DNA from 3 places in the Streptomyces sp. NPDC017676 genome. Region 3 is predicted to be linked to each of the others. Evidence: riboswitches for the same ligand, from Rfam matches in the RefSeq annotation. Region 3 holds a riboswitch; each other region holds the start of a gene.
The links. Region 3 has a riboswitch for S-adenosylmethionine ahead of ACH4LD_RS21120 (DUF3293 domain-containing protein). Riboswitches for the same ligand answer to the same signal wherever they lie in the genome.
Positions count from the first base shown of each region.

Region 1 (10,078 bases), on a different contig from region 3:
GCGTCCAGCAGCTCCAGGTGCTCCTCGGCGGAGGCGAGCAGCCGGCCCGCCTCCACCAGCGCGGTCAGACCGTACAGACGGGAGCGTTTGCGCAGGTCGGCGACGACCTCGACCAGGTGGGCGTTGCCCGCCAGGGCGAGCAGCCCGAGGTGGAAGCGGGTGTCGGCCTCGACGTAGGCGATCAGGTCGCCCGCCACCGCGGCGGTGACGATCTCCCGGGCCGCCGGGCGCAGCGCCTCCAGGGAGACGCGGTCGGCCGTGCGGGCCAGGTCCACCACGGTGGGGATCTCGATGAGCGCCCGGATGTGCGTGTACTCGTCGAGCTGCCGGTCGGAGACGGCGGTGACCCGGAAGCCCTTGTTGGGCACGGTGTCGACCAGCCCCTCCTTGGCCAGGTCGAGCATCGCCTCCCGCACCGGCGTGGCCGAGACGCCGAACCGCGCGGCCAGCGAGGGCGCCGAGTACACCTCGCCCGGCCGCAGCTCACCCGCGACGAGCGCGGCGCGCAGGGCGTCCGCGACCCGCTCGCGGTAGCTGCTCCGCCGGCCGCCGAGCCGGGGGAGCGCGGGCATCTGGGCGCCCTGGGTGTTCTGTGCCATGTCACGCATCACCGGGGTGAGTGTAGAGGACGCTAGAGGACGAACCCCTCCGGGAACGGATCGGTCGGGTCCAGCAGGTACTGCGCGGTACCGGTGATCCAGGCGCGGCCGGTGAAGCTGGGCAGCACGGCCGGCACCCCGCCGACCTCCGCGGTCCCCAGCAGCCGGCCGGTGAAGCGGGTGCCGATGAACGACTCGTTCACGAACTCGGTGTGCAGCGGGAGTTCGCCGCGCGCGTGCAATTGCGCCATGCGCGCGCTGGTGCCCGTGCCGCACGGGGAGCGGTCGAACCAGCCGGGGTGGATGACCATGGCGTGCCGGGATTGCCGGGCCGTGGCGCCGGGTGCGTAGAGGTGGACGTGGTGACAGCCCCGGATCGAGGGATCCTCCGGATGCACCGGCTCCGCCTCCGCGTTGATCGCGTCCATCAGGGACAGACCGGCCGCGAGGATGTCGTCCTTGCGGGCGCGGTCGAAGGGCAGCCCGAAGGCGTCGAGCGGCAGGATCGCGTAGAAGTTGCCGCCGTAGGCCAGGTCGTAGGTGACGGTACGCCCGTCCGGGAGGGTGATCTCGCGGTCCAGGGCGACGGCGAACGACGGCACGTTCCGCAGCGTCACGTTCCGCGCGGCGCCGTCCTCCACCGCGACCTCGGCGATCACGACCCCCGCCGGGGTGTCGAGCCGGATCGTGGTCACCGGTTCCGTGACCTCCACCATGCCGGTCTCGACCAGCACGGTCGCCACGCCGATCGTGCCGTGCCCACACATCGGCAGGTAGCCGGAGACCTCGATGTAGACCACGCCCCAGTCGCAGTCCGGGCGGGTCGGCGGCTGAAGGATCGCGCCGCTCATCGCGGAGTGCCCGCGCGGCTCGTTCATCAGCAGCTGCTTGACGTCGTCGCGGTGTTCGCGGAACCACAGCCGCCGTTCGTTCATGGTCGCCCCCGGGACGGTGCCGATCCCGCCGGTGATCACGCGGGTCGGCATGCCCTCGGTGTGCGAGTCGACGGCGTGCAGGACGAGTCTGCTGCGCATGGTCCGGCTCCTCTCACGCCAGGCCGGCGGCGACGGCCTTCTCGGTGGCCGCGCGGACCGCGGCCTCCTGCTCGGGCAGCAGCGGCACCCGCGGCGGACGCACCGGGCCGCCGTACCGCCCGACGACGTCCATGGAGAGCTTGATCGCCTGGACGAACTCCGTCTTCGAGTCCCAGCGCAGCAGGGGGTGCAACTGCCGGTACAGGGGGAGCGCGGTGCTGAGGTCACCGGCCAGCGCGGCCCGGTACAGCTCCGCCGAGGCGCGCGGCAGCGCGTTCGGATAGCCGGCCACCCAGCCCTTGGCGCCGGCCACCGCCAGCTCCAGCAGCACGTCGTCGGCGCCGATCAACAGGTCCAGCTCCGGGGCCAGCTCGGCGATGCGGTAGGCACGGCGGACGTCACCGGAGAACTCCTTGACGGCGTGGACGAGCCCCTCGCCGTGCAGCCGGGCGAGGAGCTCGGGCACCAGGTCGACCTTGGTGTCGATCGGGTTGTTGTACGCCACCACCGGCAGGCCCGCCTTCGCGACCTCCGTGTAGTGGGCGAGGACCGACCGTTCGTCGGCGCGGTAGGCGTTGGGCGGCAGCAGCATCACCGACGCGCAGCCGGCCTCGGCCGCCCGCTCGGCCCAGCGGCGGGCCTCGGCCGCGCCGTAGGCGGCGACGCCCGGCATCACCCGCTCCCCGCCGATCGCGGCCACGGCGGTCTCCACCACCCGGGTGCGTTCCTCGGGGGTGAGCACCTGGTACTCGCCGAGCGAGCCGTTCGGCACGACGCCGTCGCAGCCGTTCGCGACGAGCCAGGCGCAGTGCTCGGCGTAGCGGTCGTGGTCGACCGAGAGGTCGGCGCGCAGGGGGAGGGCGGTGGCGACGAGGATGCCGCGCCAGGGGCGGCGGGGCTCGGGGTTGCTCATGGTGATCCCTCATTCAATGGGGTGTGACATATTACTGGGCGGTTGGGGCGGTCGGCTCGGGGTCCGGGAGGCGGACGTCAGGGTTCGGGAGGCCGGCCCCGGGTTCGGGAAGCCGGCCTCGGGTTCGGAAGCCGAGCTCGGGTTCGATCCCGGTTCCGGCAGCCGACTCGCGGGGAGCCGATCCCGGGTTCGGACCAGCCGACTCGCGGGAAGGCCGATCCCGGGTTCGGGGAGCCGGCTCGCGGTGCCCAGGCGGGCCGTCTCACTCCGTCTCCGGCAGGGCGGCCAGGACGCCGAGCGGCACCGGCCGGGCGAACGGCCGCCGTCCGGGATCGAGCGGGCAGCCGGTCAGGCCCGCCACCGCGGGCGCGCACATCCGTCCCTGGCACCAGCCCATCCCGGCCCGGGTGAGCAGCTTCACCGTGCGCAGGTCTCCCGCGCCGAGCGAGCCGACGGCCTCGCGCACCTCCCCGGCGGTGACCTCCTCGCAGCGGCACACCACCGTCTCGTCCGGGATCCGGTCCGCCCAGCCGGCCGGTGGGGCGTACACCGCGTCCAGGGCCGTCGCGAACGCGCGCAGCCGGGTGCGGGCCCGGGCGGCGGCGGCCCAGCCGCCCGGGTCGGGGGCGGTCCCGCGCAGCCGGGCGGCGGCCGAGCGTCCGGCGATGTGCCCCTCGGCGAGCGCGAGCGCCGCGCCGCCGACACCGGTGGCCTCCCCGGCGGCCCAGACGCCGGGCACATCGGTGCGCTGTTCGGCGTCGACCCGTACGGCGGTGCCGGACAGGGTGCAGCCGAGGGTCTCCGCGAGGTCGGTGTGCGGCAGCATGCCGTGGCCCACGGCCAGGGTGTCGCAGGGGATGCGCCGGGCGCTGCCGGGCCGCGGGCGTCCGTCCCGGCCGAGCGCGGCCACCGTCACCGCCTCCAGCCGGTCGGCGCCGTGCGCCGCCACGACGGTGTGCCGGGGCAGGGTGCGCACGCCGTGCCGCAGCAGCCGGGCCGCGTATCCGGCGCCCTCGGCGAGTTTGCCGGGCTGCGCGGCCAGGGCGGGCGCCCGGTGAAGCAGCGCGCCGGGACCGGCGGACTCCACCAGCGCGGCGACGCGCGCGCCGGCCGCGGCGAGCCCGGCGGCCACCGGCAGCAGCAGCGGCCCGGTCCCGGCCACCACCACCGTACGGCCGGGCAGTACGAGGCCGCCCTTGAGCATGGCCTGCGCGCCGCCCGCCGTGACGACGCCGGGCAGTGTCCAGCCGGGGAAGGGCAGCACCCGCTCGTACCCGCCGGTGGCGAGCAGGACCGCGTCGGCGCGCACGGTGACGCCGTCCTCCTGCGTCGGGCCGAGCAGGGCGTGCACGGCGAACGCCCCGGAGGGGGAGTCCCGTGCGACGCACCAGACGTGATGGTCGGTCAGGTGGGTGATCCGGCCGGCCGCGCGGTGCCGTTCCAGACCGTCCCGCAACCGCTCCCAGGTGCGCCACTGGTGGTGCAGGGCCTGCGGTCGGCGCGCGCCGAGGGCGGTGGCGGGCTGCCGGTAGAACTGTCCGCCGGCCTGGTCCGCGGCGTCGACCAGGGTCACCTGGACGCCGCGTGCGGCCGCCGCCAGCGCGGCGGCGAGCCCGGCCGGGCCCGCGCCGACGACGGCGAGGCGCGGTCGTTCAGTCATCGTCCCGGCCCGTCCCCTCCTGCGTGCGGATGTCGTCTCCCGGGCGCACCGGGACCAGGCAGGCCCGTTGGTCGGGGCGGCCGTTGACGGTGACCAGGCAGTCGAAGCACACCCCGATCCCGCAGAACACCCCGCGGGGCCGCCCGGCGCCCCGTGTGCCGCGCCATGCCGTCACGCCCGCCGCCCACAGCGCCGCCGCGACCGTCTGGCCCGGCAGTGCCTCCAGGGGCCGGCCGTCGAAGGTCACGGTGCAGGGCGGGCCCGGCCGGGCCCGGGTCAACTCCCTCGGATTCACCGGACGTCGCCTCCCTCGGTGTCGAAACGCTCCGGCCGGAACGGCGTGAGGTCCAGCTCCGGCGCCTTACCGGTGAGCGCCTGCGCGATCAACTGCCCGGTTCCGGGGGCGAGTCCGATGCCGGCGCCCTCGTGCCCGCAGGCGTGGAACAGACCGGGCACCCGCGGATCGGGTCCGATCGCCGGCAGATGGTCCGGCAGGTACGGCCGGAAGCCCGCGTACGTGCGCAGCGCGCGGACCCCCGCCAGGAAGGGGAACAGACCGATCGCCCCGGCGGCGAGCGCCCGCGTCGCGGTCAGCGACAACGACCGGTCGAAGCCGACCCGTTCCCGGGTGGAGCCGATCAGCACCGGACCGGCGGCCGTGCCCTCCACGACCGGTGAGCTGCGCAGCGCGGCCGAGTCGCTGGCGACGTCGGACACGTAGTCCGCGGCGTACACCTTGTGCCGGATCCTGCGCGGCAGCGGCTCGGTGACCAGCACGAAGCCGCGCCGGGGGAGCACCGGCAGCCGGACGCCGGCGAGCGAGGCGAGGTCCCCGCCCCAGGTGCCGGCCGCGTTCACCACCGCCGGTGCGTGGATGTCGCCCCGGTCGGTGCGGACGCCGTGGACCGCTCCCCGCGCGGTGCGCAGCACCCCGGTCACCGTACGGCCGGTGTGCAGGGCGGCGCCGGAGGCGCGGACCAGATGTGCGGCGGCCAGCGCGGGCATCACCTGGGCGTCCTGCGGGTAGTGCACGGCGCCCGCCATGCCGGGCGCCAAGTGCGGTTCCAGTTCTGCGAGTCGTTCGGCGCCGACCGGTACGGCGGTGACGCCGGCGGTCCGCTGCTCCGCGGCGAAGTCCCGCAGCGCGGCCAGGGCGCCGGGCGTCGAGGCGACCACGAGGCCGCCCTTGGGTTCGTACTCGATCGCGGCGCCCAGCTCCTCCGCGAGCCCGGCCCACAACCGGGCTGACAGCAGCGCGAGTTCGAGCTCCGGGCCCGGCTCCTTGTCGGAGACGAGCAGGTTGCCCTCGCCGGCCCCGGTGGTGCCGCCGGCCACGGGGCCGCGGTCCACCAGCCGTACGTCGAGTCCGGCGCGCGCGGCGTACAGGGCACAGGCCGCGCCCGTCATCCCGGCCCCGACGACCACGACATCGCAGGTCAGTAGCTTCGCCACGCCAGTACTATGTCACATGTTCCTCTCGGTGAGGAGTACCCGTCGCCGCCTCCGATTCCCAGGCGTGGACGCCCCCTTGACGTCGTACGGAGCCCGATCGACACTCCAGGGAGGGAATCCTAGTGAACAGGTAGGGAATCATGGCGCGCCGCGAAACGGGCACCGGCCGGACGCCGTTGCGCGCACCCCTGCTCACCTCCCGTCGCCACATCGACCTGCAGCGCGTCTGCAGCGCGATCAGCCGCCACCGCTGAGCCGGGCCGCCCCTTTCGCACCCACCGACCGGTCACGCCCGCGCCGGCGCACCCCTCCGCACACCCACCACCCGGGGAGACGCATGTCCATCACTCCGCTCGCCGCCGTCCCGTCCACCCGCGGTACCCCGCCCGTCTTCCGGGGCCGGATCGGCCGGGACGCGCGCAGCGGCCACTACGCCGTGCCCCACCGCTACCGGCTCCATCTGTCGACCGCCTGCCCCGACGGGCTGCGCCTCGCCGTCGGCCACAGCCTGCTCGGCCTGGACACCCGCTGTCCCGTCACCCTCCTGCCCGCCGTCCCGGACTGTCCCGGCGGCGGCCACGCGGCGCTCCGCCCGCTCTACGAGGCGAGCGCCCACCACTACACCGGCCCGGCGCTCGCGCCCGTGCTCAGCGACGACTGGTCCGGACGCATCGTCAGCACCCACACCCCCGACATCCTGCGCGACCTGGACAGGTTCCGGCCGGGCGGCGACGCCCGCCTGTACCCTGCCGGCCTGGAGTCCGTGATCGAGGCCGTCGAGCGGATGTGCGCCGAGGGCATCGAGGAGGCCGCGCAGCGCGCCGGACGCGCCGGTGCCGACCCGGCCGAACGGGCCGCCGCGCTCGACGCGCTGCTGGACACCCTGGGCCGGCTGGAGCGGCGGCTGAGCGGCGAGGAGTACCTGGCCGACGACCGGCTCACCGCCGCCGACATCGAGTTGTGGGTCACCCTCGTGCAGCTCGACACCGTCCACCGCTGCCACCTCGACGCCTCCGCCGTGCACCGCATCGCCGACCACCGCGCCCTGTGGGCCTACGCCCGCCGCCTGGCCGCCCACCCCGCCTTCGGCCGCCACCTCGACCTTCGAGGCATCGCCCGCCGCCACCACGGCCGCTGTCAGGGCCTGGAGGCCGCCGGGGCCGCTGTCCAGATCCTGGACTGGGCAGGCCATGCCGCGGACGCCCCGGACGCTTCGCGCAGGTGAGAGCGGGCAGCCGATGTCCACTGGGCGGACGGCCGTTGACATTCGAACGGGCAACTGCCTTACTTACGGCTCAGAACGGTCATGAGCGTCAGCGCCAAGCCCTGGCTCGCTGACCGGCAACCCTCGCACCGCGGTGGGGTGCCCCAGGTGACGACCGGACCGGACGACGTTTTCGGTAAGCGCGAGGCCCCACGGGGCCGGAACAGTGACAGGTGACGCCATGTACGCAGCTCCCAGGACGGCCGTGAGCCGCCCCCAGGGCTGCGTACCGTCGTACGCCGGTCTCCTCGTCGCCGACCGCGCCGTCGATCTGCTCCGCGTGAACAGCGCACTGTGTACCGCACCGGGCTCTGCCCGCTGTCAGGGCTGACGTCTCCCTCCCAGCCCCGCGTTCCCGCCGCACACCGTCCGTCCGGTGTGCCGTTATCCGCCCAGCCCCCGGTTCCGCGCCTGTCCGTGCGCCACCTCGTGCCGCAGTGCCGTCGTGGCCCACCTCCGCTCCCGCGCGGCCCCGGGGTGACCGACTCCGCCGGAGCCCGCCATGAGTGAACCCCCAGGCGCCGCCGTCTCCCTAGCCGAGGCGCCGGCCACCGCCGACACACCGTCAGAGCCCCAGTCGGCACAGCGGATCCAGCCGCTGCGCCGGCCCGGCCGGTGGATCGTCACCGCCGTCGTGCTCGTGCTCGTCGCGCAGATCCTGCACGGACTGGTCACGAACCCCTTCTACCAGTGGGACCGCTTCCGCTACTGGTTCCTGCGCCCCACCGTCCTCGACGGCCTCGTCGTCACCCTCGAAGTGGCCGCGCTCAGCGCCGTCCTGGGGCTCCTCGGCGGCATCCTGCTGGCACTCGCCCGGCTCTCCGGCAGTCCGGTGCTGCGCGCGGTCAGCTGGACCTACACCTGGCTGTTCCGCTCCGTACCGCTCATCGTCGTACTGATCTTCCTGTACAACTTCAGCGCCCTGTACAGGACGTTGAGCCTCGGCGTGCCCTTCGGACCCGCCTTCGTCACCTTCGACGAGTCCCGGCTGGCCACGGACATGACGATCGCCGTCATCGGCCTCAGCCTCAACGAGGCGGCGTACGCGGCGGAGGTGGTCCGCGGCGGCATCCTCTCCGTCGACCAGGGACAGCACGAGGCGGCCGCCGCGCTCGGTCTGCCCAAGGGCTACCAGTTCCGCAGGATCGTCTTCCCGCAGGCCCTCAGGTCCATCACCCCGAACTACGTGAACCAGCTCATCGGCCTCATCAAGAGCACGTCCCTGGTCTTCTACGTGTCGCTGCTCGACCTGTTCGGCGCGGTGCAGTCGATGGGCAGCACCTACCCCGGTGACGTCGTGCCGCTGCTGATGGTCGCCACCGTCTGGTACCTGATCCTCACCAGCGCCGTGTCCGTCGTCCAGTTCTACGTCGAGCGGTACTACGCCCGGGGTGCCACCCGCACCCTGCCCCCGACCCCCTTGCAGAAGGCCCGGGCCGGCCTCGCCGACCTGCGGGCCCGGCTGAGCCGGGAGGCCGCCGTATGACCACCGCGCAGACCCTCCCGAAGGCCGCCCCCGCCGCGCTCGAAGTGCACGGCGTCCACAAGTGGTACGGCTCCCACCGCGTCCTCGACGGCATCGACCTGACCGTCCGCCCCGGCGAGGTCACGGTGATCCTCGGACCGTCCGGCTCCGGCAAGTCCACGCTGCTCAGGGTCGTCAACCATCTGGAGAAGCCCGAGATCGGCCACGTCAGCGTGGGCGGCGAGCTGATCGGGGTGAAGCGGCACGGCGACCGGCTGAAGGAACTCAGCGAGCGCGCCATCCTCGCCCAGCGCAGCCGGATCGGCTTCGTCTTCCAGAACTTCAACCTCTTCCCGCACCTGACCGTCCTGGAGAACGTCGCAGCGGCCCCCGCCGCCACCGGCAGGCTGACCAGGGCGGCGGCCCAGGAACTCGCCCGCGAACTCCTCGACCGGGTCGGCCTCGGCGACAAGACCGGCGCCTACCCGCGGCAGTTGTCCGGCGGCCAGCAGCAACGCGTCGCCATCGCCCGCGCCCTCGCCCTGCGGCCCGGGATCATCCTCTTCGACGAGCCGACCTCGGCGCTCGACCCCGAACTCGTCGGCGAGGTGCTGGCCGTCATCAAGGATCTGGCCACCAGCGGCACCACGCTCGTCATCGTCACCCACGAGATCGGCTTCGCCCGCGAGGTCGCCGACCGGGTCGTCTTCATCGACGGCGGCCGGATCGTCGAACAGGGCCCGCCCGGTGAGGTGCTGGACCGGCCCCGGCACCCACGGACCCGGGAGTTCCTCGGCAAGGTGCTCTGACGGCAGCCGCCGCCCGCCCTCCACGACACCCCGCTCACCTCCCCCCATCGTTCATCTCTTTCATCACTCACCGCTCTCATCAGCGAGACAAGGACAGCCACGCCATGCCTACGCACATCTCCCGACGCGCCCTGATCCGCGGCATCACCACGGCGACCGCCGTCGCCACCCTCGCCACCGGGCTCGCCGCCTGCGGGGGCGACAGCGAGGCCGTCACCAAGACCGACACCACCGGCACGGTGACCGTGGGACGGCTGTCCAACGGGGCCGCCAAGGAGACCGCGCTGAAGGTCTCCGAGGTGAAGTCCATCAGCGCCGAACTGCCCGCCTCGGTGCGCAGGAGCGGCAAGCTCGTCATCGGCGTCGGGGCTCTGCCCTCGGGCTCCGCGCCCCTGAACTTCGTGGGCAGCGACCAGAAGACCCTCACCGGCTCCGAGCCCGACCTCGGCCGCCTGGTGGCCGCGGTCCTCGGCCTGAAGCCCGAGATCAGGAACTCCACCTGGGAGAACCTCTTCGTCGGCGTCGACAGCGGCAAGGTCGACGTGGCGTTCTCCAACGTCACCGTCACCGAGGAACGCAAGCGGAAGTACGAGTTCGCCTCCTACCGCAAGGACAACCTGGCCTTCGAGGTGCTGAGGAAGAACGCCTGGAACTTCGACGGCGACTACGAGAACCTCGCCGGCAAGACGGTCAGCGTGGGCGCCGGCACCAACCAGGAGAAGATCCTCCTGGAGTGGAAGGCCAAGCTGGCCAAGGAGGGCAAGAAGCTCACCGTCAAGTACTTCCCGGACCAGAACGCCACCAACCTGGCGCTGAGCAGCGGCAAGATCGACGCCTTCTTCGGCCCCAACCCCGCGGTCGCCTACCGCGCCCGGCAGACCG
Region 1 is NZ_JBIRJA010000004.1:112,332-122,409, forward strand. It holds gene ACH4LD_RS10610 (GntR family transcriptional regulator) at 1-599, opposite strand, end outside; gene ACH4LD_RS10615 (proline racemase family protein) at 632-1,633, opposite strand; gene ACH4LD_RS10620 (dihydrodipicolinate synthase family protein) at 1,647-2,546, opposite strand; gene ACH4LD_RS10625 (FAD-dependent oxidoreductase) at 2,809-4,206, opposite strand; gene ACH4LD_RS10630 ((2Fe-2S)-binding protein) at 4,199-4,501, opposite strand; gene ACH4LD_RS10635 (NAD(P)/FAD-dependent oxidoreductase) at 4,498-5,658, opposite strand; gene ACH4LD_RS10640 (putative leader peptide) at 5,799-5,912, shown strand; gene ACH4LD_RS10645 (glutathione S-transferase C-terminal domain-containing protein) at 5,996-6,883, shown strand; SAM riboswitch class IV at 6,961-7,071, shown strand; gene ACH4LD_RS10650 (amino acid ABC transporter permease) at 7,425-8,408, shown strand; gene ACH4LD_RS10655 (amino acid ABC transporter ATP-binding protein) at 8,405-9,196, shown strand; gene ACH4LD_RS10660 (ABC transporter substrate-binding protein) at 9,301-10,078, shown strand, end outside.
Region 1: another riboswitch for S-adenosylmethionine. It lies ahead of ACH4LD_RS10650 (amino acid ABC transporter permease); the one in region 3 lies ahead of ACH4LD_RS21120 (DUF3293 domain-containing protein).

Region 2 (10,078 bases), on a different contig from region 3:
GGCACCGGTGTCCGCTTCATGGAGGGCGCGATCCTGTCCGTGCCGATCGTCGGCACGTACATCTCGTTCTTCCTCTTCGGCGGCGAGTTCCCGGGCGGCGACTTCGTGGCCCGCTTCTACTCGATCCACATCCTGCTGCTGCCGGGCATCATGCTGGGCCTGGTGGTGGGCCACCTGATCCTGGTCTTCTACCACAAGCACACGCAGTTCACGGGTCCCGGCAAGACGAACAAGAACGTCGTCGGCATGCCGCTGCTGCCGGTGTACATGGCGAAGGCCGGCGGCTTCTTCTTCCTGGTCTTCGGTGTGCTCGCGGCCCTCGCGGCCATCGCGCAGATCAACCCGATCTGGGCCATCGGCCCCTACCGTCCGGACCAGGTGTCCACCGGCGCCCAGCCGGACTGGTACATGGGTATGGCCGAGGGTCTGATCCGCGCCATGCCGGGCTGGGAGATCAACTTCTGGGGCCACACGCTGGTCCTGGGCGTGTTCATCCCGCTGGTGCTGTTCGGCGTGATCCTCGGCGCGATCGCGGTGTACCCGTTCATCGAGGCCTGGGTCACCGGCGACAAGCGCGAGCACCACATCCTGGACCGCCCGCGCAACGCCCCGACCCGTACGGCGTTCGGTGTCGCCTGGCTGACCGTGTACTTCGTGATGCTGATCGGTGGTGGCAACGACATCTTCGCCACCCACTTCCACCTGTCGATCAACGCGGTCACCTGGTTCGTCCGGATCGCCTACTTCGTGGCTCCGGTCATCGCGTTCATCGTCACCAAGCGGATCTGCCTGGGCCTCCAGCGCCGCGACCGCGACAAGGTGCTGCACGGCCGCGAGACCGGCATCATCAAGCGGCTGCCGCACGGTGAGTTCATCGAGGTGCACGAGCCGCTCAGCCAGGAGCAGCTGCACACGCTCACCTCGCACGAGCAGTACCAGCCGGCCGAGATCGGTCCGGCGGTCGACGAGAACGGGGTCGAGCGCAAGATCCCGGCCTCGGAGAAGCTGCGGGCGAAGCTGTCCAACGCCTACTTCGGCGAGGACAACCAGATCCCGAAGCCGACCGTCGATGAGTACAAGGAGATCACGAGCGGCCACGGCCACCACTGATCCCCGCGTCGCCACGCCACGCTGAAGGGCCCCGTCCGGGTTACGGACGGGGCCCTTCGCCGTGCCGCCCGGCTGGATAGGGTGGTGTCGACGTAGCAGGAACCTGTTCAAGGAGCGGCTGATGAGCGCTGTGACCCCCGCTGGAGGCGACACCGCGGCGGGCCGCTCCTGGCCCGCCCTGCTGAACGGTCTGCTGGACGGCCGGGACCTGAGCGCCGACGACACCGCGTGGGCGATGGACCTGATCATGCGCGGGGAGGCGACCGACGCGCAGATCGCGGGCTTCATGGTGGCGCTGCGGGCCAAGGGCGAGACGGTCCAGGAGATCACCGGACTGGTCCGGACGATGTACGCGCACGCGAACGTCATCGAGGTGCCCGGCCCGGCCGTCGACATCGTCGGCACCGGCGGCGACGGTGCCAAGACGGTGAACATCTCCACCATGTCCTCGATCGTCGTCGCGGGCGCGGGGGCGAAGGTCGTCAAGCACGGCAACCGCGCCGCGTCCTCCGCCTCCGGCTCCTCCGACGTCCTGGAGAAGCTGGGCATCAACCTCAACCTGACCCCGCAGCGGGTGGCCGAGGTGGCCGAGGAGGCCGGCATCACCATCTGCTTCGCGGTGCGGTTCCACCCTTCCCTGCGTCATGTCGCCGCCGCACGCGGCCAGTTGGGCATCCGGACCACCTTCAACGTGCTGGGCCCGCTGACCAACCCCGCGCAGGTGCGGTCGCAGGCCGTCGGTGTCGCGGATCCCCGCATGGCGCCGATCGTCGCCGGCGTCCTCGCCGAGCGCGGCAACTCCGCGCTGGTCTTCCGGGGCGACGACGGCCTGGACGAGCTGACCGTCACCGCCCCCTCCCGGGTGTGGGTGGTGCGGGACGGCAAGGTCACGGAGGAGGTCTTCGACCCGCGGGACGTCGGCATCGACCTCGTCCCCGTGGACGCCCTGCGCGGAGCCGACGCCTCCTACAACGCCGGGGTCGCCCGCCGGCTGCTGGACGGCGAGAGGGGGGCCGTACGGGACGCCGTCCTGCTGAACTCGGCGGCGGCGCTGGTGGCCCTGGAGCCGACGGACGCGCCGCTCACCGAGCAGATCCGCGCGGGCATGGCGCGGGCCGCGGAGTCGATCGACTCGGGCGCGGCCAGACGCACCCTGGACCGCTGGGTCGCCGTCAGCAACGCCTAGGCGCGTGTCCGGCCGTTCGCGCGGCAGACGCGCATGGCCGGACATGCCCCAGTGCCCGGGAGTCGTCCCGCGATCCGGACACGGGTTGCGGGACGACGATCACTTCAGTACGTTCCTTTACCAGGTCATGAGTGACAGTCATGAGGCCCCGGCCGACTGTCCGGCAACCCTCCGTCCGTGGCGGGGTGCCCCGGGTGAAGACCAGGTCGTACGGCAGCAAGGCCTACGGCAAGCGCGGACCCCTCGCATACCAGGGGTCCTGGTCGTCCGAGGGAGTCCTCCGTGAGCAAGCGAATGCGTTAGGGCCGCAGAGCCCCGCCTCCGCACAGCCCTTCGCAGCCCTGTTCTGCACTTCTCCGCATTCCTGTCACGGGAGTTCCGCCATGTCTGTCTCCACCGCTGCCGCCGACCAGTCTGTTTGCACCCCTCTGCCCGTTCTGGGGCGAGATGTCACCGTCCCGCTGGTCACCGGCGGCGAAGTCAGCTACGCCGCCCTGGACTACGCGGCCAGCGCCCCCGCCCTCCAGCGCGTCTGGGACGACGTCGCCGCGTACGCCCCGTACTACGGCAGTGTCCACCGCGGCGCCGGCTACCTCTCCCAGCTCTCCACCGACCTGTTCGAGAACGCCCGCAGGACGGTCGCCGACTTCCTCGGCTGCCGCCCGGCCGACCAGGTGGTCTTCACCCGTTCGACCACCGACTCCCTCAACCTGCTGGCCCGGGCGATCCCGGCCGGCTGCCAGGTCTTCGTCTTCGAGACCGAGCACCACGCCTCCTTGCTGCCCTGGCAGGACGCACGGGTCACCTACCTCGACGCCCCGCGCACCCCGCGGCAGGCCGTGGAGACCCTGGAGCGGGCCCTGGCCGGCCGGGACCCCTACGGCCCGGCCCTGGTCTGCGTCACCGGCGCCTCCAACGTCACCGGCGAGCTGTGGCCGGTGCGCGAACTGGCCGCCGCCGCGCACGCCCACGGCGCCCGCATCGTCCTGGACGCCGCCCAGCTCGCCCCGCACCACCCGGTGGACCTCCGTGACCTGGACGTGGACTGGGTCGCCTTCTCCGGCCACAAGCTGTACGCCCCCTTCGGCTCCGGCGTCCTGGCCGGCCGCGCCGACTGGCTCCAGCAGGCCGAGCCGTACCTCGCGGGCGGCGGTGCCAGCCGGAAGGTCACCCGGCGCCAGGACGGCGGCGTGGCCGTCGAGTGGCACGAGACCGCGGCCCGGCACGAGGCCGGCTCACCGAACGTCATCGGCGCCTACGCCATCGCCTCCGCATGCAAGGCCCTCACCGAGGCCGGCTGGGACACCCTCGTCGCCCGCGAACAGCACCTGATCGCCAAGGTCCGCGAGGGCCTGGCCGAGGTGCCCGAGGTGCGCGTGCTGTCCCTCTTCGGCGACGACGCCCCGCGCGTCGGCGTCATCTCCTTCGTCGTCGAGGGCTGGAACAGCTCGCACTTCGCCGCCGCGCTCTCCGCCGAGTACGGCATCGGCGTCCGCGACGGCCTCTTCTGCGCCCACCCCCTGGTCCGCACCCTGCTCGGCAGCGACCCGCAGACCCAGGGCGAGTGCGGCGCCCCCGAGGCGGCCCCGGGCGAGAAGTCCCTCAACGCCATCCGCGTCAGCTTCGGCGCGGGCACCCCGGACGAGCACGTGGAGCGTTTCGTCAACGCCGTCAGGGAACTGGTGGCGCAGGGCGCGAAGTGGCAGTACCGCACGGAGGACGGCCGCTGCGTGCCGGCGGTCTGACGGCGCTATAACCTCCCCTTGACACCACGTCGGACAGGGGGAGCCCGTCAGTGCAGCCGCTGCGCGCCACAGACCCGCGCCACATCGGCCCGTACACCGCCACGCACAGGCTGGGCGCGGGCGGCATGGGCGAGGTCTACCTCGCCGAGTCGCGCACCGGGCTGCGGCTCGCGGTGAAGGTCGTACGGGCCGAGCACGCCGAGGACCGCACCTTCCGCGCCCGCTTCCGCCACGAGGTCCGCGCCGCCCAGACCGTCGGCGGCGCGGGCACCTACACCGCGCGGGTCGTGGACGCCGACACCGAGGCCGAACGGCCCTGGATGGCGACGGAGTTCGTGTCCGGACCGAACCTGCGGGACGCGGTGCTCGACCACGGAGCGCTGCCGCGCCCGGCGGTCCGGATCCTCGCCGCCGCGCTCGGCGAGGCGCTGACGGCCATCCACGCCAGGGGGCTGGTCCACCGGGACCTGAAGCCGTCGAACATCCTGCTGGGTCCGGACGGGCCCCGGGTCATCGACTTCGGGATCGTCCGGGCGCTGGAGGCCACCTCGCTGACCCGCACCGGTGCGGTGGTCGGCTCGGTCGGCTACGTCTCGCCGGAGCAGATCCGCAACGGCGGCCAGGTCGGCCCGCCCAGCGACGTCTTCTCGCTCGGCGCGGTCCTCGCGTACGCGGCGGCCGGCCGTGAGCCGTTCGGCGAGGGCCAGGACTCGGTGGTCCTGCTGCGCATCCTCACCCGCGACTTCGACCTGTCCGGCGTGCCGGAGGACATCCGCGCGCTGGTGACGGCCTGTCTGCGCGAGGACCCGCTGGAGCGTCCGGAGCCGGCCGAGGTGGTGGCGAGCGCCGGGTTCGCCCCGGACACCCTGCGCGCCGCCGTCCGCCCGGGCTGGTACGGCCCCGCGACCCGGCCCCGCCCCACCCCGGACGACCGCCCCAGCGGCGTCGAGTACCTGACCCCACACCCCACCACCGACGCGCCCGCCCCCGCCCCCGCCACCCCGGCCGGCGCTGAGGCCCCGGCTACCCGTGCCACCCCGACCGGCCCGGCGACCGTGGCTGCGAACGACCAGGCGACGCGTCCCACTCCGGCCGGCCCGGCACTGGCAGCCGCCGCCGGGAACCCCGGTGGCCCGGGGGTCGAGGCGACCCGGGGCGACTCGGCCGACCGTGCCACCCCGCTCGGCTCGGTGGCTCCCGCGGCCCCGGAGGACTCCGCCACCCCCGGCACGCACGGCGACTCGGCAGTGGCAGCCACCCGGCAGGGCCCGCCGACCGCTGCGGCCGGGAACGGCTCCGCCGGCCCCGCCACCTCCGGCGACTCGGTCCGGACGGCCGCTCCCACCGACTCGGCGGCGGGGTCCCTCACGGACTCGACTGGAACGGCCACCCCCACGGACTCGACCAGGACGGCCGCCCCCACGGACTCGACCAGGACGGTCACCTCCACCGGCTCGGACACCGTCATCGGCTCCACCGCCCCCGGCCGCCGCTCGGGTGCCGTGGCTCCCGGGCGGCGGCGGCTTCTGAAGGTTCTCGCCGGGGGAGCCGTCGCCGTGGCCGGGGTGGGGGTCGGCGGCCGGCTGTGGGGGTACGGGTTCGGTACCGGGAGCAGTGGCGGCAGCGACCGCTCACCAACCCCGTCCGCCGACCGCACGAACGGGGCGGCGGCGGTGCTGCGCTGGCAGTACGACCTCGGCGGCATCGGCGGCCTGGACGGGGCCTGCTGCGCGCTCTCCCCGGACGGTTCGGTCGTCTACGCGGGCACCTCCGGCGGCGTGCTGCACGCGATCTCCCGGGACGGCTCCAAGCGCTGGAAGGTCCGGCTCGGCGACGACGTCTCCACGCCCGTGGCCACCCGGGACGCCGTGTACTGCGTGGTGGGCCTGCACTCCGAGGACTCGCGCCGGCTGGCCGCGGTGAGCCCGTCCGGCAGCCTGCTGTGGACCCGCACCCTCGGTGACCAGCGGTACGACGTCCCCGTCCTGCTCGGCCAGGACGTCCTCGTCTCCGTCGGCGGCACGAGCACGGGCGGGCTGCGCCGCTACGCCTCCGACGGCAGCGAGAAGTGGACCGCCAAGACCCTGGCCGGCCCCACCGGCACCCCGCTCGTCTCGGGCGGGACCGTCTTCACGGGCAGCTACGGCGACTTCCTGCTGGCGCTGGACGCGCGGGACGGCTCGCGGAAGTGGCAGGTGTCCGGGGGTACCGACGCCACCGCGCTCGTTCTCGTGGGCACCACCCTGTTCACGGACTCCGCCGCCGAACTCCAGGGCTTCCGCGTCACGGACGGCCGGCGGCTGTGGCGCAAGGAGGACGACGGAGGCGTCCTGACCGGGGGCAGCCGTACGCTGGCCGTCGGCACCGAACAGGGGGGCGTGTACGCCGTCCGGGCGGCCGACGGCTCCCGTGCCTGGACGTACGGCTTCGAGGGCGGCTCGGCCTACCCCCGCGCGGTGGTGGCCGGCGACACCGTGTACGCGCATGCGGGCGAGAAGGTGTGCGCGCTGGACCTGAACGGGCGGAGGCGCTGGAACGCGGTCCTGGGCCGGGACGCGGGCGACGACCAGCACACCCCGGTCGCGCGCGGCGGCCGGCTCTACGTCCCCTCGGGCAGCGGGATCGCCGCGGTGGACGTGAGCGCGTAGCCGTCCCCGGTCGTCCCTAGTTGTCGAGGCCGATCGCGAACGCGGCCTCCAGGTCGTGCTGGGAGTAGGTGCGGAACGCGACGTGCGTGTCCGTGGCCTCCACCCCGGGGATCTTGCTGATCCGCCCCGGGATGATCTCGGCGAGATCCTCGTGCTCCCGCACCCGGACCATCGCGATCAGGTCGTACGTACCGGTGACGGAGAACACCTCGCTCACCGAATCCAGCGAAGCGATCCGCTCCGCGATCTCGGGGATCCGGTCCACGCTGGTCTTGATCAGGACGATCGCGGTGATCACGGCTGTCTCTCTCCCTCGGTGACCGGAGCTGGGGCGGCTTTCACTCTAGTCCCACGGCCGTAACGCACCCACGCGTAACCGAAGCCCAGCCCGAACCCCACCAGGTGCGCCAGGTACGCCACCCCGGGACCGTCGGAGGCCTGCCCCGCCGCCAGCCACTGCAGGGCCGCCCAGGACGGCAGCACCACCCAGGCCGGGAAGCGCAGCGGCAGGAAGAACAGGAACGGCAGGAGACTGGTCACACGGGCGCGGGGGAAAAGGTAGAGGAACGCTCCGAGGACCGCCGAGACCGCCCCGGAGGCGCCGACCAGCGACTGCTCGGAGGCCGCGTTGGCCGCCGCGTACCCCAGCAGGGCGAGATAGCCGCAGCCGACGTAGAACAGGGTGAACTCCACCCGGCCCATCCGTTCCTCGGCCATCGCCCCGAAGACGAAGAGGAAGAGCATGTTGCCGAGCAGATGCACCCAGCTGCCGTGCACGAACAGCGCGGTGGCCGGGGTGAGCGCGGCCCCGGCCGGGCCGTCGAACAGCTCGGCCGGGACCACGCCCCAGTGCCGGAAGTACGCCCGCTGCGCGGCGAGCAGCGCGTCCCCGGAGCCGTACCCGGGGACCAGCCCGGAGGCCGGGCCGAGGGCGAAGACCAGACCGCACAGGACGATGAGGCCGTACGTCATCGGTGCCGAGGTGCCCCGGACCGCTCTGAGTGCCCTGCCGGCCGCCGTGCTCCAGGTGCTGATCATGACTACAGAGCATGACGTAACGGGACGCTTGCTGACAGACCGCCTCGCCGCCGTGGACGGACGGGCGGCGGGCACCCGCCAGGCCGTAGGGTTACGGCCACACGCGTCGGGGGACGGCGCGGACCGACACGAGAAGGAAGAGAACAGTCACGATGACGGTTCCCCTGCCGACGGCCACGACACGATGGCGCTGCACCCTGTGCGGCAACCTCACGCGCTTCGACGTGACCCGCTCGTCCAAGGTCGTCGAGTACGTCCACCTCGACCTGGCGGGCGAGCCCACGGTGGAGGAGCGCGAGGTGGTCAGTGAGACCATCGAATCGGTGCGCTGCCGCTGGTGCAACGCGGTGGACCAGGTGGAACTCGTGGACAGGCCGGGCGCCGGCTCCTGAGCGGAGCGGCCCCCGGAGAGGCTTATTCCGGTATTGGGGTGTGACGGATGGTGGAGACCGCAGGCGGGGGGCCGGGCGACGGCACCGCTGAGGTGCTTGACCGTCCGCTGCCCGACGGAGTGCGCAAGCGGGTCGTACAGATCGTGTCGGACGGCTTCGGCGGGCTGACCGTGGCGGAACTGCCCGCCCAGCTCAGGCAGTACGCCCGGTTCGCCCCCAATCGCCGGGCGAAGTTCGCCGGGAACGCGATGGCGGCGGCGCTGGAGACCGACGCCCTGTTCCGGCAGCGGATCGGGGAGCGGTTCAGAGAGGCGCAGCCGGAACTCGCCGGTGCCCTCGACGCCGGCTCCCCGCCCCCGGCCGCGGACCCGCTCGACGTGGCGGCCGCGGCCTATGTGCTGCGCCCGGCGGGCTGGGTGAAGCTGGTCACCGCGGCCGGCGAGGAGGCCCAGCGCGCGCACGCCGAGCGCGCCGACGAGGAGAACCGGGCCGAGCTGGAGCGGCTGCGCGCGGAGCTGGCACAGGCCCGCGACCACACCCGCGCGGAGACCGAACGGCTGCGCACGGAGCTCGAATCGGCGAAGAAGGAAGCGGAATCGCTTCACCGCAAGCTGCGCGCCGCCCTCAGCGACGTCAAGCGGGGCGAGGCCGCGCTGCGCAAGGCGCAGGGCGAGATGGACGCCGTACGCGCCGAGACGCAGGCGCAGGTGTCGGCCGCGGAGAGCGAGTCCCGGCGGCTCAAGGCCCGCCTGGGCGAGGCCGAGGCCGCGCTGGAGGCCACCCGCCGGGCGGCCCGGGAGGGCCGCAGCGTGGAGGACATGCGGGTACGGCTGCTGCTCGACACCCTGCTGGAGGCGACCCAGGGGCTGCGGCGCGAACTGGCCCTGCCCCCGGTGTCCGTGCGCCCGGCCGAGACGGTGGACGCGGTCGAACCGGGCCGGATGACGCCGAAGGACATCGCAACGCGCGCCCTGTCGGAGAACGATCCGGCCATTCTCGATCAACTGCTCGCCCTGCCGCAGGCGCATCTGGTCGTCGACGGCTACAACGTGACCAAGACCGGCTATCCGCAGATGCCGCTGGAGAAGCAGCGGTTGCGGCTGCTGGGGCAGCTCTCCGCGCTCGCCGCGCAGACCGGGGCCGAGGTGACGTGTGTCTTCGACGGCGCGGAACTGGCCGCGCCGGTGCTGCTCGCGCCGCCGCGCGGGGTGCGGGTGCTGTTCTCCAAGCCGGGCGTCACGGCGGACGAGCTGATCCGCCAGCTGGTGCGCGCGGAGCCGCCGGGCCGTCCGGTGATCGTCGCCTCCACCGACCGCGAGGTGGCCGACGGGGTCGCGAAGGCGGGTGCCCGACCGGTGGCCTCTGCGGTGCTTCTGAAGCGACTGTCCTGAAGGTCCAACGGGCGTAGTGAATGCCCGAATTGGCCGCATCGTCACGCAACGTAGGGTCAACCCGCTCTCACTGCACGTGAGTTGTGTGCAAAGAATGCACTGTGTGACGAGATTTTTTGCTGTGGGATTTGAACTGATCACAACGAGGTCACTAGGGTCTGGGCTCGAACCTCCGAACGGGTGATCACTCACAAGAAGGAGTTCGTCCTCCGTGGCGTCCCACCGTCGACCCAAGCAGCCGAGTCGCACCCGTGTGACCGTGCTGACCACCGCAGCCGCCGCTGCCGTCGCGCTGAGCGCGAACGCCGCCAACGCCGCCCCCAGCGAGAAGCTGAGCAAGGACGAGGTGAAGGCGAAGGTCGACAAGCTCTACGAGCAGGCCGAGCAGGCGACCGAGAAGTACAACGGCGCCAAGGAGAAGCAGCAGAAGCTGCAGAAGGAAATCTCCACCATCCAGGACAACGTCGCCCGTGGCCAGGAGGAGCTCAACAAGCTGCGCGACGGCCTGGGTTCGCTGGCCACCGCCCAGTACCGCTCCGGCGGCATCGACGCCTCGGTCCAGCTCTTC
Region 2 is NZ_JBIRJA010000007.1:5,920-15,997, forward strand. It holds gene ACH4LD_RS16320 (cytochrome bc complex cytochrome b subunit) at 1-1,110, shown strand, start outside; gene trpD (anthranilate phosphoribosyltransferase) at 1,232-2,296, shown strand; SAM riboswitch class IV at 2,420-2,537, shown strand; gene ACH4LD_RS16330 (aminotransferase class V-fold PLP-dependent enzyme) at 2,680-4,041, shown strand; gene ACH4LD_RS16335 (PQQ-binding-like beta-propeller repeat protein) at 4,092-6,689, shown strand; gene ACH4LD_RS16340 (Lrp/AsnC family transcriptional regulator) at 6,706-6,987, opposite strand; gene ACH4LD_RS16345 (rhomboid family intramembrane serine protease) at 6,984-7,727, opposite strand; gene ACH4LD_RS16350 (hypothetical protein) at 7,880-8,119, shown strand; gene ACH4LD_RS16355 (NYN domain-containing protein) at 8,167-9,510, shown strand; gene ACH4LD_RS16360 (NlpC/P60 family protein) at 9,722-10,078, shown strand, end outside.
Region 2: another riboswitch for S-adenosylmethionine. It lies ahead of ACH4LD_RS16330 (aminotransferase class V-fold PLP-dependent enzyme); the one in region 3 lies ahead of ACH4LD_RS21120 (DUF3293 domain-containing protein).

Region 3 (10,078 bases):
CGCCCTGGTGCTCTCCCACCGCCTGGGGGAGTGGGCCGGGCACGCCCCGGTCCTGGAGGAGGAGGTCGCCCTCGCCAACATCGCCCTGGACCTGCTCGGCCAGGCCCGGGTGCTGCTGTCCCTAACCGGCGACGAGGACGAGCTGGCCTATCTGCGCGAGGAACGCGCCTTCCGCAACCTCCAGTTGGTCGAGCAGCCGAACGGCGACTTCGCGCACACCATCGCCCGCCAGCTGTACTTCTCCACCTACCAGCGGCTCCTCTACAGCGAACTCGCCACCGGTGACGGCCCGTTCGCGCCGCTGGCCGCGAAGGCGGTGAAGGAGGTCGCCTACCACCGCGACCACGCCGAGCAGTGGACGCTGCGGCTCGGTGACGGCACCGAGACCAGCCACGAGCGGATGCGGCGGGCCTGCGACGCGCTGTGGCGGTTCACCGGCGAGATGTTCCAGCCGGTGGAGGGCCTGACCGCCGACTGGGCCCGGCTGGAGGAGCGCTGGCTGGAGTCCGTCACCGACGTTCTCGGCCGGGCCGGCCTCCCGGTCCCGGAGGGCCCGCGCACCGGAGCCTGGTCGGCGGGCGCCGGCCGGCAGGGCCTGCACACCGAGCCGTTCGGCCGGATGCTCGCCGAGATGCAGCACCTGCACCGCAGCCACCCGGGGGCGTCATGGTGACCGCCACCGCCCTGGAAGAGCGGCTGCTGGAGCTGGCCGGCGCGGTGCCCGACCCCGAACTGCCCGTCCTCACCCTGCGCGAGCTGGGCGTGCTCCGCGCGCTGCGCGTCCACGGCGGCGACGGAGGCGACGCGGTGGAGGTCGACCTGACCCCGACCTACACGGGCTGCCCGGCCATCGAGGCGATGAGCCTCGACATAGAGCGGGTGCTGCGCGCCCACGGCATGCGCGAGGTCACCGTCCGCACGGTGCTCAGCCCCGCCTGGTCCACCGACGACATCACCCCCGAAGGGCGCGAGAAGCTTCGGGAGTTCGGCATCGCACCGCCGCGTGTGCGCCACGGGGACGGCCCGGTGCCGCTGACCCTCGGCCCGACCCGCACGCAGACCCCGCATGCCGCGGACTCCCGGAAGGCCTCGCAGGCCCCGCACGCCGACCGAGACGTGCACGGCACGGACACCGCGACCGAACCGGTCCGCTGTCCGCACTGCGGATCGGCCGAGACCGAGCTGCTGAGCCGGTTCTCCTCCACCGCGTGCAAGGCACTGCGCCGCTGCCTGGCCTGCCGTGAACCGTTCGACCACTTCAAGGAGTTGTGATGGCCCGCTTCCACCCGCTCCCGGTGGCCGCGGTCGACCGGATCACCGACGACTCCGTCGCCCTGACCTTCTCCGTCCCGCCCGGGCTGCGTGAGGAGTACCGGCACGCGCCCGGCCAGCATCTCGCGCTGCGCCGCCGGGTCGACGGCACGGAGATCCGGCGCACCTACTCGATCTGTTCCCCCGCCCCCGACCCGGAGGGCGAGGGCCCGGACAGCCTGCGGGTGGGGGTGCGGCTGGTCGAGGGCGGGGCCTTCTCGGCGTACGCGCTGAAGGAGATCAACGTCGGGGACGTGCTGGAGGTGATGACCCCGGCGGGCCGCTTCACGCTGGAACCGGCGCCGGGCCTGTACGCCGCGGTCGTCGGCGGCAGCGGCATCACCCCGGTGCTGTCCATCGTCGCCACGCTGCTGGCGCGCGAGCCGGCGGCCCGGTTCTGTCTGATACGCGGCGACCGCACGGCCGCCTCGACGATGTTCCTGGAGGAGGTCGCCGACCTGAAGGACCGCTACCCGGAGCGGCTCCAGCTGGTGACCGTGCTCTCCCGGGAGGAGCAGCAGGCGGGCCTGCCGTCCGGCCGGCTCGACCGGGAGCGGCTCACCGGGCTGCTGCCCGCGCTGCTGCCGGTCGGTGAGGTGGTGGGCTGGTTCCTGTGCGGGCCGTACGGGCTGGTGCGGGGCACGGAGCAGGCGCTGCGCGAACTGGGCGTGGCCCGGGACCGGATCCACCAGGAGATCTTCCACGTGGACGCGGGCTCGGCCCCGGCGGCCACGGCTGCGGCGCCCGCGCACAGCACCGTCACCGCACGGCTCGACGGTCGCGGTGGCACCTGGCCGGTGCGGGAGGGCGAGTCGCTGCTGGAGACGGTGCTGCGCAACCGGCCCGACGCCCCCTACGCCTGCAAGGGCGGGGTGTGCGGGACCTGCCGGGCCTTCCTGGTCGCGGGCGAGGTGCGCATGGACCGCAACTTCGCGCTGGAGACGGAGGAGACGGAGGCCGGGTATGTGCTGGCCTGCCAGTCGCATCCGCTGACGGAAAGGGTGGAGCTGGACTTCGACCGCTGACCCGCCCGTTCCCTCCTCCTGGAACCGCTGCACGCTGCACGGCTCCACAGCTGTGGCGCCTGGGCCGAGCACCTGGAGCTGTCGCTCGGCCGGGCGGCGGTGTACGAGGAGAGGGTGGGCGACCTGCCGGCCACCCGTCCCGTCGGCTGCCCGGCCCCGGGCGGCCGGGCACCGGGGGCCAGGGGCCAGGGGCTGGACACCAGGCATCAGGGATCGGGGACCGGGAATGGTCCGGGGCTACAGGACGAAGCCCGGCTTGCCGTCGTCGGTGATGACCGGGCGGCCGGCGGCCTGCCAGTGCTGCATGCCGCCGTCGACGTTCACCGCGTCGACGCCCTGCTGGACCAGGTACATGGTGACCTGGGCGGAGCGGCCGCCCGAGCGGCAGATGACGTGGACGCGTCCGTCCTGCGGGGCGGCCTCGGTCAGCTCGCCGTAGCGGGCCACGAACTCGCTGAGGGGAATGTGCAGGGCTCCCCCGGCGTGGCCCGCCTGCCACTCGTCGTCCTCGCGGACGTCCAGCAGGAAGTCGCCGTCCTTGAGGTCCGTGACCTGGACCGTGGGCACACCAGCTCCGAAATTCATGGCTCCGACGCTACCCGAAGCGAGGAGCGGTTCAGTCCTGCCCCAGCAGGGCGGCCAGTTCCGCCTCCCGCTGGGCGATGTCGGAGCGCAGCCGGTCGGCGATCTCGTCGAGCAGCCCGTCGGGGTCGTCCGGCGCGAGGCGGAGCATGCCGGCGATCGCGCCGTCCTCCAGTTCGCGGGCGACGAGGGTGAGCAGCTCCTTGCGCTGGGCGAGCCATTCGAGGCGGGCGTACAGCTCCTCCGCGGGGCTCGGGCGGCGCTCTGGCGGTACGGGTCCGGCGGCCCACTCCTCGGCCAGCTCCCTGAGCAGGGCCTCGTCGCCGCGGGCATAGGCGGCGTTGACCCGGCTGATGAACTCCTCGCGCCGCTTCTGCTCCGCTTCCTCCTGGGCCAGGTCCGGGTGGGCCTTGCGGGCCAGCTCGCGGTAGAGCTTGCGGGCCTCCTCGCTGGGCCGCACCCGCTGCGGGGGCCGTACCGGCTGGTCGGTGAGCATGGCGACGGCCTCCGGGAACAGGCCGTCACCGTCCATCCAGCCGTGCAGCAGTTCCTCCACGCCCGGGATCGGCATCACCTGGGCCCGGGCCTCCGCGGCGCGGCGGATGTCCTCGGGGTCGCCGGTGCGCGCGGCCCTCGCCTCGGCGATCTCCGCGTCCAGCTCCTCGATGCGGCTGTAGAGCGGACCGAGTCGCTGTTCGTGGAGGCGGGCGAAGTTCTCGACCTCGACGCGGAAGGTCTCCACGGCGATCTCGTACTCGATCAACGCCTGCTCGGCGGCCCGTACGGCCTGTTCGAGCCGTTCCTCGGGGCGGGGGGCCTGGGACTGGCCGGCTTCCGGGGTTGTCACCCGCCCAGCGTAGCCGTTGCCCCGGCCCGGCCCGGGTGCGGTTCCCGCGCTCCCCGCACACCACCCCGGGAACCCCGGGGAGCCGTCCCGCCCCGTCCCGCCCCCGCCCGGGAACCCGCCCACGAGAGCCCCCGGGACCGTGCTCTAGACGCCCGGCTCCGCCTCGATCCGCCCCGCCCTGATCCCCGCGACCAGCTCGGCGTGGTCCGCTTCCGTGCGGTCGGCGTAGACGACGGCGAAGTCGGCGATCGCCTCGTCCAGCTCCTCGTTCTTGCCGCAGTAGCCGGCGATCAGCCGGGGGTCGGCGCTGTGGGAGTGGGCGCGGGCCAGCAGGGCGCCGGTCATACGGCCGTAGTCGTCGATCTGGTCGGCGGCGAGGGCGGCCGGGTCGACGCTGCCCTTGCGGTTGCGGAACTGCCGCACCTGGTACGGGCGCCCCTCGACAGTGGTCCAGCCCAGCAGGGTGTCGCTGACGACCTGCATCCGCTTCTGCCCGAGGACCACGCGGCGCCCCTCGTGGGGCACAGCGGGCGTCTCGAAGCCGGCCGTGACCAGGTGCGGGACGAGCGCGGAGGGACGGGCCTCCTTCACCTGGAGGACCAGGGGCTCGCCACGGTGGTCGAGGAGCAGGACGACGTAGGACCGGGTGCCGACGCTGCCGGTGCCGACCACCCGGAAGGCGACGTCGTGCACGGCGTGCCGGGCGAGCAGCGGGTGGCGGTCCTCACCGAGGGTGTCGACGTACGACTCCAGGGAGGCGGCTACCGCGGCGGCCTCCGCGTCCGGGATGCGGCGCAGCACCGGCGGCGCGGGCACGAACCGGCGTCCGCCGTCCGGCACCGACTCGGTCGACTTCGCGGCGAACCGGCCGCTGGTGTTGGCCCGGGCCTTCTCCGAGACCCGCTGGAGCGTGCCGAGCAGATCGTGGGCGTCGGTGTGGGAGACCAGTTCCTCGTCCGCGATGGCGTTCCAGGCGTCGAGCACGGGCAGCTTGGCGAGCAGCCGCATGGTGCGGCGGTAGGCGCCGGCCGCGTCCTGGGCCGCGGCACGGCAGGTGTCCTCGTCGGCGCCCGCCTCGCGGCCGGCGAGCACCAGTGAGGCCGCGAGCCGCTTGAGGTCCCACTCCCAGGGTCCGTGCACGGTCTCGTCGAAGTCGTTCAGGTCGATGACGAGGTCGCCGCGGGCGTCGCCGTACAGCCCGAAGTTGGCCGCGTGCGCGTCACCGCAGATCTGGGTGCCGATCCTGGTGGTGGGGGTGCGCGCGAGGTCGTACGCCATGAGTCCGGCGGAGCCGCGCAGGAAGGCGAAGGGGGTGGCCGCCATCCGGCCCACGCGCAGCGGGGTCAGTTCGGCGATCCGGCCGGCGTTGGACTCCGCCACCGCGCTCACCGCGTCGGGACGGGCGGCGTCCAGGTCCAGTGTGCGGTGGGCGGAGCGCGGCACGCCCGCCCGCAGCGCCTTGCCCTCCTGCTTCGGCGAACCCTGCGGCGGCCATGCGGCGAACCCGCGCACCCGGGGCAGGCGGCGCGCGCCCCGGTCCGCCGCGTCCGTCACTTCCACATCGGTTCCGGTCACCGCGACCGCCTCCCCCGCACGGCCCGCCCACCTGCGAACAGGCGACGGTACGAACATCAACTCGGGGAGACGGTACAACCGGTGGCCGAAAATCGTCAGACCCTGTGGAGAACTCCCCGGGGCGCAGCCCCCGAAGACCGTTCTGCGAGCCTCCACCCGAGGGTCAGCGCCTCCTCGGCGCCGAAGCAGGTGAGCAGCCGCCATGCCGACGCCGACCAGGCGAACACCGCGTCCTGCCCGAACTCCCGGCCCAGCGCGCGCGCTTCGTCGTCACTCAGGCCGACGACCGCCGCGCTCTCCTCGGTGTGCCGGCCTTCCGGGTCACCGCCGACAGCGGGCCACCACACGAGCCCCCGCCGGCGCAGCAGGCCGAGCAGTTCCCGATGCGCGCGGTGGTTGTGCTGTGCCGAGGCGCGGGTGCCCCGGGGGTTGTGGGCCGTGATCACGTGGAGGGTCTCCCCGTGCGGAACGGGGAACCGGCCGGCCGCCACTCCGGACGGTGCAGGGGTGACGCGGACCGGTCCTCCGGGCAACTCCACGTCCACGACGGCCTGCTGGTAGAGACCCCACTGGGGCGTTCGCGTGATCGGGATGCCTGCGGTCATGGGGGTCTCCGTTCGAGAGGGACCCCCTTACCCGCCGGGCAGGGAGATCCGCGCTTACCCCCACGGGACCGTGGGGGCCCGGTCTTCCCTGGAGGGCACCTTGCGCGGTGAGCGAGGTTGCCAGCCGACGCTCGTCCAGGGGCGCGATCGGCTTCGTGACCGAGGCGGATCCTGACACAGGGGCCGGCGGGAAGTCCAGCTTCCGGAAGGCGAGGGCACCTCCCCGCCTGCGCCTCCCCGCCTCCTCGTGAAGGACCGGCCACGAACCCGCCGTTCGGATCCGTGGCCGGCCGCCCGCTCCGGACGGCCCGTCGCTTCGGACGACCCATCGCTCCAGACGGCCCGTCGCTGCCGTCACATCCGCGTCACATCTGCCGTCACGTGCGCCGTGACATGCGCCGTCACATGACGGCCTTGTACCCCTTCCACCCCGTGGCGATCTTCACGCGGCCCCCGAACGAGCCCTTGCCGTTGCCGTTGTAGCGCCAGACGGTGCCCGCGGTGTCACGGGCCACGAGGTCCGCGCGGCCGTCGCCGGTGAAGTCGCCCGTGCCGACGACCGCGTTGTAGGAGGCGCCCCAGTCCGCGAACACCTTGACGCGGGCCTTGAGGCCGCCCGTGCTCGTGGTGTTGGCGTCGTACCGCCACAGCTCGTTGGACTTGTCCTGGACGAGGAGGTCGCCGCGGCCGTCGCCGTTGAGGTCACCGGCGCCGACGATCTTCTTGTAGCCGGTCCAGTGGGAGGCGATCTTCGTGCGGGCGGACAGCTTGCCGTTCGCCGCGCCCTTGAAGAGGTAGACGTCTCCGGTCGAGGACTGGCGGCCGATCAGGTCGGGCCGGCCGTCGCCGTTGACGTCGCCGGGAGAGGTCAGGACGTCGTACGCGTTCCAGCCGGAGGTGCCGAGCGAGGTGTACGGCGTGGTGGGCGTCGGGGCCTTGCCACAGGCCGGGCGGTAGGCCCGCAGGGCGCCGCCGGTGCGGACCAGCACGTCGTTGCAGTGGTCGCCGTTCAGGTCGCCGAACGGCACGAACCGGGCGGTGGCCGGCCAGCCGGAGCCGGAGACCGTGCCGCCCAGGGTTCCCGTGCCGGTGCCGCGCCGGACGGTGAGGGTGCCGGAGGAGCTGAGGGTGAGGACGTCACCGACCCCGTCGTTGCCGGCGTAGTCGCGCGGTGCCGCCGTTCCCGCTGTCACCTTGACGTCTCCGGAGAGAGTGAGCGCGGCGCCCTGGCCGTCGGCGGGCCGGGCGGTGAGGCTCCAGGTGTAGGCGCCGTTGGTGACCAGGCGGCCCGCGGTGTCCCTGCCGTCCCAGGCGGCCGTCAGCAGGCCCCGGGCCGTGCCGCCGGAGAGCGTACGGACGGTGGCGCCGGACGCCTTCCGGCGGACGGTCACCTTCCAGTCGGCGGCGGGCTTGGACAGCCACCAGGTGCCGGACCAGTTCGCGGAGCCCGCGGTGACCGTGGCGTCGACGGACGTGAGCGGGGACGCCGGGACGCCGGCCGGTACGACGTGCACGCGCTGGTCCCGGTCGGCGTAGGCGACGCCGCCGCCGAAGCGGTCCACGGTCCAACTGGTCCCGGCCCCGGTGTTCTCCTGGCCGAGGTCGGTCCAGTCGGCCAGCTCACGGCTCGGCAGGTCGGTGTGACTGCCGCCGGACGGCAGCCCGTTGTGCAGGTCGAGCAGCCTCAGCCCGCTGTCCGACTGGGTGCCGGGAACCCGCTCGACCAGGTATCCGTCCCCGAGCAGGACCCGGCCGTCCGGGGCCGTGGAGGTGCGCTTGGTCGTCCGGTCGTACAGGCCCGCGCCGTGCGGGTCGCCCCAGCTGTCCCGGCAGACCCAGTAGACGAAGCGGCCCACGGCCTGGAGGTCGGACGGGGTGCAGCCGTTGCGGGTGGTGAAGGACTCGACGGCGGTCCCCGCGGGGAGCCGGGTGGCCGTGACCTTCCCGCCGCTCGCCGCGCCGCTCCACAGGGTGTTCCCCCACACGGCCGCGGCGACCCGGTCGCGCTTGAGCAGGACCTTGCCGGCCCCGGCGGTGGCGAACTCACCGATGTACTGCTTGCCGGAGGAGGCGCCCTCGACGAGGGCGTACCGCCCGGAGAGGTCCGTGAGCTCCGGGGAGTCGTCGCCGGTGTCGAGGGTCGGGCCCCAGTCGGCGGCGCCGTTGGTGCGGAGCATGGTCAGTCCGGACTCGGTGGCGTCGCGGCGGCCGTGCCGGCCGGTGCCGTCGGCGAACATCCGGATGCAGCGGGGCGTGGTCTCGTCACAGAACCCGTCCCAGCCGCTGACCAGGCCGTCCACGGTGGTCCGTGCGGGGCTCGGGGTGCCGCTCGTGGTGAGCCAGGTGCTGCGGTAGGCGCCGAGGATCGTGTGCGGCTGGTAGAGCGTGCTGTTGTCGGCCGTGGTGAGGATGCCGCTGCCGAGGGAGAGTCCGTGGACCTGCGCGGGCATCGGCTGTACGGCGGTCAGACGGGTACGGGTGACCGAGCCGTCGGCGCCCTCGGCGACCCGGTACACGCCCCAGTCGAGGTCGCCCTGGTCGACGTACGCCGCGGCGCCCGCCACCAGGACGGAGCCGTCCGGGGCCTGGACGAGCTGGTGGGCGGCCGGGTCCATGACCTTGGTCAGGACCGTGTCCGAGCCGTCGGCCGTGAGGGTGAACAGGGGCTGGCCCCGGTACTTGTCGTCGCCCGGCGACATCGGCTCGACGCCCAGCAGTACCGAGCCGGCGACGCCGTAGGAGGCCTCGTACGTCAGCGAACTCGTCTCCAGGGTGCGGGGCGTCGCGGCCGGGTCGGCCCGGTCGAGCAGATCCGCCTTGCTGCGTCCGGTGCGCAGCCGCAGCACCGAGCCGGGACTCAGCCGGAAACCGGTCACGTCCCAGGCCTCCTGCGGATCGGGCCGGTCGGGCAGCGCCGCCGCCGCGCCGGTGGCGAGGTCGACGATGCTCCAGTGCCTGCCGTCCTCCGTCTGGTGACGCAGGATGACGGACCGTGCGTCGCCGTCCTCGACGCGGATGTCGTAGGCGCCGCCGGGCAGTCCCGTCACCGGCGTCCGGTGGACCTCGCCGTCGGCGGCCCTCAGGAGCTGGTAGGCGCCGGGGTTGCCGGCGAGGTCGCTCGTGCTGGTGAGCACGGTGTCGCCGAACGTGCCCTCGTACGTGTGGCCCTCGGGCACCGGCACCACGACGGTGCCGCCCGCCGTTCCCGCGCCCTTGACGAGCGTGACCTGGGCGTCCTCCTCCGAGTAGAGGGCGACGGTGTCGGATCCGTCGCCGTAGTGGCCGGGTTCGAAGGAGACGTCCCCGCGGTAGGAGCCGTTGTCGATGTCGTAGTGGAGCGGGACCGGCATGCGCTGGTCCAGCGCGGTGGTGGTGCCGGTGGCGTAGTCCGTCCACAAGTACCGGTCGTCACCCTCCTGCACCCACAGGAAGCCGCTGGTCCCGGCGTTGAGGATCCAGGTGAACCGGGGGACGGCCCGCGCTGCGGCGGGCAGGACGAGTTCTCCCGCGGCGACCGTGGGCGCGGCCGGCGCCGCCGTCGCGGGTGTGGCCGCCAGCGGCAGGCCGAGGCCGAGCGCCGCCGCGAGGACGGCCGCGGTGCGTCGTGCAGGGCGTGATGCGGGCTGGGGTCTGTGCCGGTGCGTACCGATTCGGGCCACCGTTCCTCCAGAGAGCAGGGGAGGCATGGGCGGAGGTACGGCAACGCTCTGGCATCCCCTCCGGCCCCCCGGCCGCTCCCCCCACGCGCGCGTGGGGGGAAGGCTAACAGCATGGACATGACGCTCTCGGCGGGTTTCGGCGAGGAGAGCGTCACCCTGACCCCGGACGCTGCCCGTGACTTAGCTCACAGACGGGTCACGGCACACCGAAGCCCGGCTGTGCGATCCCCCACAACTGCGAGTACGACGAGAAACGGGCCCCTGCCGTGACTTCCGTCACCGGCAGAGACCCGTCTCATCGGTTTCTCTGTGCGCGAGGGGGGAGTTGAACCCCCACGCCCTTGCGGGCACTGGAACCTGAATCCAGCGCGTCTGCCTATTCCGCCACCCGCGCATTGGGTGTGTCCTCCGGCTCCGGCCCTTTCGGCCCGGCCCCTTCCGACACCCAGAACATTAGCACGTCGTACGGGGTGG
Region 3 is NZ_JBIRJA010000009.1:149,002-159,079, forward strand. It holds gene paaC (1,2-phenylacetyl-CoA epoxidase subunit PaaC) at 1-673, shown strand, start outside; gene paaD (1,2-phenylacetyl-CoA epoxidase subunit PaaD) at 667-1,272, shown strand; gene ACH4LD_RS21100 (2Fe-2S iron-sulfur cluster-binding protein) at 1,272-2,336, shown strand; gene ACH4LD_RS21105 (rhodanese-like domain-containing protein) at 2,574-2,903, opposite strand; gene ACH4LD_RS21110 (hypothetical protein) at 2,953-3,765, opposite strand; gene ACH4LD_RS21115 (DUF2252 domain-containing protein) at 3,910-5,397, opposite strand; gene ACH4LD_RS21120 (DUF3293 domain-containing protein) at 5,436-5,945, opposite strand; SAM riboswitch class IV at 5,991-6,106, opposite strand; gene ACH4LD_RS21125 (FG-GAP-like repeat-containing protein) at 6,347-9,604, opposite strand; tRNA gene ACH4LD_RS21130 (tRNA-Leu) at 9,915-9,998, opposite strand.